Regions from separate parts of the Desulfobacula phenolica genome, predicted to be linked through region 2. Evidence: riboswitches for the same ligand, from Rfam matches in the RefSeq annotation. Region 2 holds a riboswitch; the other holds the start of a gene.
What was found. A riboswitch is a leader RNA that binds a small molecule or an ion and turns the genes downstream of it on or off. The one in region 2 is predicted to bind cobalamin.
Positions count from the first base shown of each region.

Region 1 (3,317 bases), on a different contig from region 2:
ATGAAACCGAGAAGTTTGATATTTACCTCTATGCAAAAAATCTTTTTGACAAGGAATATGATTTAGTGGGGTATTACGGCGGGATGTATACGATCTACAGTGATCCCAGAGAAATTGGCCTGCAGGCGGTTTACAGGTTTTAAACTTAACATTTTTTATAAGGAATAATCCATGAAAAAATCGTTGCCGACAGATTTTCCAGAATTGAATTATCATGAACTGCCCTATATTGCAATTCGCTGGGAAACGGTTAAAACAGCTTTGCAGTTGGGCCTTTTTGATCTTCTGCCCGAACCGCAAAGTGCTTCTGATATTGCTGTGCGGGTTGAGTGTGATGCAAAAAATACCGAATACCTGCTCAACGCATTGACTGCACTGGGGTATTTGTATAAAAAAGACGGCCTTTTTTGCAACACTGAGCAGACGGAGCGTTTTCTTACCAGCCGGGGAGATACCGGCCTGGCCGAGTCCCTGCTGGCCTATGATCAGTGGAACGAACCGGCTCTGAACGGTAGGATGCTTACGTTGGTCAAGGAGGGCGCTCCTCTCAGCCGTGATATGGTATCTGAACAGGTGTGGGCGGACTCTGCCCGCAAATCAATTAACGGTAGCCGTTGCGGCCGGGCTCAAGGAATCGCCCGCTTGCTTTCCTTGTTACCCGATTTTGATCAATGGCAAAAGGTTCTTGATATTGGTGCCGGTCCGGGCCTGATAGGGATTGCCGTTGCTGCTGCACATCCTACGTTAGAGTGCTGTTTGTTTGATCGTCCAGTGGTGATTGATGTGGCACAGGAGACAATCAAGGAGTACGGTATGGAAGACCGGGTGAAAACCATAAGCGGGGATTATTCTGTCGATCCGTTTGGAGAGGGGTATGATGCAATTATCGCCAGTTATACTTTGAATTTTTATAATGAAACTGAAAAACTGGCCCCAATTATGGAAAAGTGCTTTGCTGCATTAAATCCCGGTGGCAGCCTGATTGTTTTTTCAGATGGTTTGAGCGAGGAAAAAACCCAACCCACTGATATGGTTATCAGCTGGCTGCCTACTTCGTTGATGGGGCAGGACTTCTCTTTTGAAGAAGAGGTGTTGCCCCGGGCCATGCTTGCGGCCGGTTTTGACTCGGTTCGTACCAAAACATTGACCGACCAGTTTATTTCACCTCTTGGGGTGACGGAGTTTCATGTTGGGAGGAAACGTTAAAATGCAAAGGATGTTTGAAATAAGGTTATTTTATCTGGAGGATACAAACGGTGAAGTAATTGAAAAAGTAAATAGGAGGAATTGAGTAATCTGCCAAGTGGGCTTAATAAGTGTGAGGACGACTATGTGTTCTTGCTTTTGTCCGGTTTTAATTCTCAGTTGATGAAATAAGCCGATCATTATCTGAAATTGAGATAGATATATTCTCATTTGTGCTTGACTTTTATTTTATCGGTGATTATAAGCTTAAGTACTTTGTTCTGGTGCTTAAAAGCATAATAGGGAATTCCGTGAAAATCGGGAACGGGCCCGCCGCTGTAACCGGGGACGAATGCCGCAGAAAATCCACTGCCTGAATTATTTCAGGTGGGAAGGGGCGGTTGTAGGACGAACCGGAAGTCAGAAGACCTGCCTGAACAAAATGGTTTATTTCTCGTGGACAGAGAAAGCCATACTATGATTTTAAGGGATGAAAACGGATATCCTCAACCAATTTTATATTGGTTGAGGATTTTTTTTTGCATCAAGCTATGTGAAAGTTAGCGTTTTTTTAAATTTTATTATGGACTCAGGAGGCAAATAATACTTGAAGCCAAGAAACTAAAATTCAATATGGATACCTTGGCGCAAAGAAAACCTCGGGTTCTATTAAGCTTTGAATCCTGGGTTTCAACTAATCGGTTATGGCACTTGGGTTATGCCGATGCAGGCAGCACAAATGAAAAAGATATTACTGATACCATCTACTCAGACCAATAATAAAGAAAAAAACCTGATTAACATTCCCCCATCCATTGGTACAGGGAGTATTGAAATTATTCATTTGAATTACGGTATTCGATTGGTCATTGCGGATTACAGCCTGAACCAGCCGACTATTTTGGAATGCGGAGTGTCTGGTACTTCTTTCGGATTCGGCTTCTGCCTTTCGGGGACTATAGAGTCACATCCGCCATATTTTAAGGAATCGTTTTTTGTAAAAAAGGGGCAAAGCGGTTTTTTTTCTTTCCCGGACACTCTTGGTTACACTGAAATAATCGGCCTTGAGCGAGTGATCAGAATATCGATTTTGATGGACCTGGATCAGATGTCAGCTTTTGTAATGGAATACCCGGATCAGTTTATGAGCGTATTGATAAACATAAGTGAAACCTCTTTTCGTTTTCCAGATATGATTTCTCAGCCCATGTGGGGCGCACTTGACAAGATACTGCATTGTCCTTATCACGGGTTAACCCGCAAATTTTTTATTGAAGGCAAAGTCATGGAGCTGATAGCCTACAAGATGGAACAGCTGGAAATAGAAAATTGGCAAAATCCTGAAGAATCTGTTTTAGCACCCAATGAAGCTGATTGCGTTTGTCATGCCGCCCGATTGTTAACTCATGATTTGGAAAATGCACCGGGTTTGATAGAACTTGCCCGTTCCGTGGGGATGTGCCGCAGCAAACTGCATCATTGTTTTTGTAAGTTCCATGGTATTTCCCCTTTTGAGTATCTGCGTAACCACCGCCTTGAGGCTGCCAGACGCCTTTTGAATGAAGGTAAAATGAACGTTACCGAAATCGCTTACAAGGTTGGCTACAGAAGCCTCAGTCATTTTTCCAAAGTATTTAAACAATATTTTGGCTGCCCGCCCGGAAAATGTTTGAAAAATGCTGTTTCCTTATCAAATAGACGATTGCGCTAAAAAAATAAACATGACCATTATCATATTCCCAAAATTTGTGTTCTATATCTTCAGGAATTAATTAAAATCCGCAGTACTAAGGAGAAGGAAATGCAATTATAGAGCCATGTTTTTAAAATAAGGAGAAAAGGACGGTTGGAGTAATTCTCTCGTGGATGAAAGAGGAGTTTATGCTTAGAGAAAACAATGTATTAAAATTATACGGTCTGTTTTTACTATTTTTTATTTTTTTTGTTACAGGCAATGCAATCGGAAGACAAAATGAAATTACAATAATTGATGCCATGGGGAGAGAGGTAACAATTAAACAGCCGGTTAATCGTATAGCCTTTAGTGGCACCTGTATTGCTGAAGCGCTCAGGTTAATCGGTGTTTGGAACAAAGTGGTTGGAAGAGGATATATGGTTATACCGGATAAACA
Region 1 covers NZ_FNLL01000006.1:168,183-171,499, reverse strand. Annotated here, with positions in the region: gene BLT94_RS11680 (TonB-dependent receptor) at 1-143, shown strand, start outside; gene BLT94_RS11675 (methyltransferase) at 172-1,206, shown strand; cobalamin riboswitch at 1,451-1,636, shown strand; gene BLT94_RS11670 (helix-turn-helix transcriptional regulator) at 1,925-2,896, shown strand; gene BLT94_RS11665 (ABC transporter substrate-binding protein) at 3,067-3,317, shown strand, end outside.
Region 1: linked by a shared signal. The riboswitch ahead of BLT94_RS11670 (helix-turn-helix transcriptional regulator) and the one ahead of BLT94_RS10460 (MFS transporter) in region 2 are both predicted to bind cobalamin.

Region 2 (3,317 bases):
ACCATCACTGAAGGTGATAAAAAAGGAATGGTCATGGAAAGAGTTCCTGGAGACAGTGTGCTGGCCTATCTTCCTGAAACCAAAGGCATTATTGAAACGCTGCCGGGGAAACAAAAACTGGGGATATCAATTCATTTTTCAGTTCAATCGTTCAGAGACTTGTTCATGCAACTGCCTCAATGCCTCACTCCAATTCTTACAGACCTTAACACAACCCAATCTTTTTATCAGCAGTCCGCCTTTAACAAGGAAACCGCTCTTGTTCTTCAACAAATCATTGCCTGTCCATACCAGGGTGAAATCCAAAGGTTGTTTTTCGAGAGCAAAGCTTTAGAGCTGGTGGCACTTAAGCTAATGGAAATGGGAGAATATCAGGATAACTATCCGTCAAATTTGAGCCGCCCGGATTCGGAACAGATAAGGGAGGCATATCATATCTTAACAAGCAGGATAGAGTCTCCTCCAAGCCTCAACGATCTGAGCCGGCAGGTCGGAATCAATCGTAACAAGCTAAACCAGGGATTCAAGCTGATTTACGGAGATACTGTGTTTAACACCCTGCGCAATATACGACTTAACAGAGCAAGGACTCTCCTGCTGAACACGGAATTGAGCCTGTCAGAGATCGCCTTTTCAGTTGGATACAATAATCAGGCCAATTTCACAACAGCTTTTCGCAGACAATGCGGAAAAACCCCGAAATCAGTTCGTCTGGAATCTATAGCCCATTTATAATCTTTTTTGTGCGGCTCTCATAAAATAAAATGCATTCTGCAAAAGACTTCTCTTTGGTAAGCGGTATATTAAACATTTCATAATATGAAATTTGTTTTTCATATGCAAATATTAATGCAGTAAAAGCCTAAGAGCTTTAAGGGAAAACGGTGAAAAACCGTTGCGGACCCGCCGCTGTAACCGGGGATGAAAGCTGGAAATATGTCACTGCCTTTAAAGGCGGGAAGGCCCGGCAAATCATAAGAACCGGAAGCCAGAAGACCTGACTGCATGATTTGAATATCATTGTTCCTCCGTGGATTGGGGAGCATTAGATAATATACGTGGATTAACAACGGTATCCCGTCTTTGATTATCAAAGACGGGTTTTTTTTTTGGATAAAATTTATGACAGATGTCAATACAGGTATAATTAAAACTGCTGCCTCATTCCATTATAAAATGGGGCTGTTGTTTCTCATGTATATTGTACAAAAAATTTTTCTTTGTTTTTCATGGACCCTGATACCCATTATTTTACGCAGCCATGGAGCATCTCTTGGCAGCATTGGCTTTACTGCTCTGGTATACAGCCCCTGGGCACTTAAATTCCTTTATGCTTTTGCTGTTGATCGTTTTTACAACCTTGGCCTTGGAAGGCGCAAAAGCTGGATTGTTCCTTTGCTTATTATCTCAGAGATTATCCTGCTGTTTCTGGCAGTATTGCCACCTGAAGAAAACTTAAAATTGTTCATGATCTGCGTATTTGTACTTAATCTGATATTTGCCACCACAGATGTTGCAGTGGACGGTTATGCAACAGATATGCTTGAACCCCATGAGAGGCCCTGGGGCAATACGGTTCAGATGACGGCTTATGTCATAGCCTATATGCTGGGGGCAGGCGTTTTCCTAATTGTTTATGAGAACCAGGGATGGCTGACCACACTGCTTATGATTGCAGCGCTGCAATTGATATTGATGATCCCGGTCTTATTTCATGATGAGATATCCCTCAGATTTTTGCCCGGATCTTCTGGAATAATGGATAGATTAACTCTCAATTTACCCAGATTTTTAAGACAACCCAATATCCTGATTTTTTTAATATTCTCAGCATTGCTGACAATCTCCTGTCAGGGCGGCAGCCAATTGCGCCTGCCCCTGTTGATTGACCTGGGATTTGATCGCATTGATCTGGGGAAATTAAACATATGGGTCGGGGCTCCCATGACCATATTGGGTTCTATCTTTGGCGGTTTTTTTCTAAAAAGCCTGGGGCTGGGAAAGGTCTTTGCAATGTGCTGCACGGGAATTGCAGGGCTTAATTTTTTTTCCGCCTTCATATCTCATAATTTATCCCCCGTAATATGGCAGATCATGGTTATGACAGGATGGGACAAACTGATGACCGGTATTGTTATGGTCCTGATTTACAACACGATCATGACCTTAAGTTCGGGGCACAATTCTGCAACCCGCTATGCCATATTGTGCAGTATCACCCATCTGGCAGGCCTGGGAATTATGCCCATAACCGGAAATCTTTGTGATATTACAGGCTATTTTAAATTATATACCGGCCTTGGCACATGCGCTCTTATGACACTTTTTATGGGAATCTGTCTGCTGCGCTACCCGCTGAATTTTTTTTACCAATCCAATCAAACAAAGGAGCAACACCCATGAGTTTACCCCAAGTTAATGTTAGCCCTGAAAAACTTTATAGGATGTGTTATGCATCTGTTCAATCAAGTCTGCTACTCACAGGGATAAAGCTGAAGGTCTTCAACCACTTGTCAAAACCACAAACAGCAGATCAGCTTGCCCGGGTGATCAACGGCCATCCTAAAAACACCATGCTCTTTTTAAACGGCCTGGTAGCATGCGACTTGCTTTTAAAAAAAAGGGGGATCTATTCCAACACCCCGATTGCCCAAACATTTTTAGTGGAAGGATACTCCACCAGCCTGGGAAAAGGATTTATTCACCAGGGTAGCATGTATGGCCTTATGCCTGAAGACTTGTCCACGTTGGTTTTAAACGGCCCGCCTTCCCTGGAAAACAGGATGGATACCGGGGAAAAATGGGGGCATAATGCAACCTGGATGGCCAATAATGAAAGGTCCGGTATTGCCCAGCAGATGTCGGATATAGTGTCTGCTCTCCCTGAGTTTTCATCTTTTGAAAAGATGCTTGATCTGGGTGGAGGACCTGGAATATTCGGCATTGCCATTGTGGATAAACACCCTACCATGAAAGGGACAGTTTTTGATCAAAAACCTGTGGTGGAAGTGGCCAAAGGTTTTATTCGGGAGTATGGCCTGGAAAGCAGGATAGATGTGCTTGCCGGGGATTTCAACAAAGATTCTCTGGGCAAGGGTTATGATCTCATATGGGCCAGTTCAACTTTGAATTTTGCCCAGAACAACATGGAAAAGGTCATGAAAAAAATCCATGAAGCCCTTAACCCCAAAGGGGTATTCATCAACCTGTCCGAGGGCCTCACCCATGAGGGAACAAAACCGGATTTTTTTGTTTTCTGCACCCTTGTGTGGGCCATGCAAAATCCAATGAGGCCCTTTGACCAAGGCGTTATTGCC
Region 2 covers NZ_FNLL01000005.1:310,327-313,643, reverse strand. Annotated here, with positions in the region: gene BLT94_RS10465 (helix-turn-helix domain-containing protein) at 1-735, shown strand, start outside; cobalamin riboswitch at 837-1,019, shown strand; gene BLT94_RS10460 (MFS transporter) at 1,123-2,403, shown strand; gene BLT94_RS10455 (methyltransferase) at 2,400-3,317, shown strand, end outside.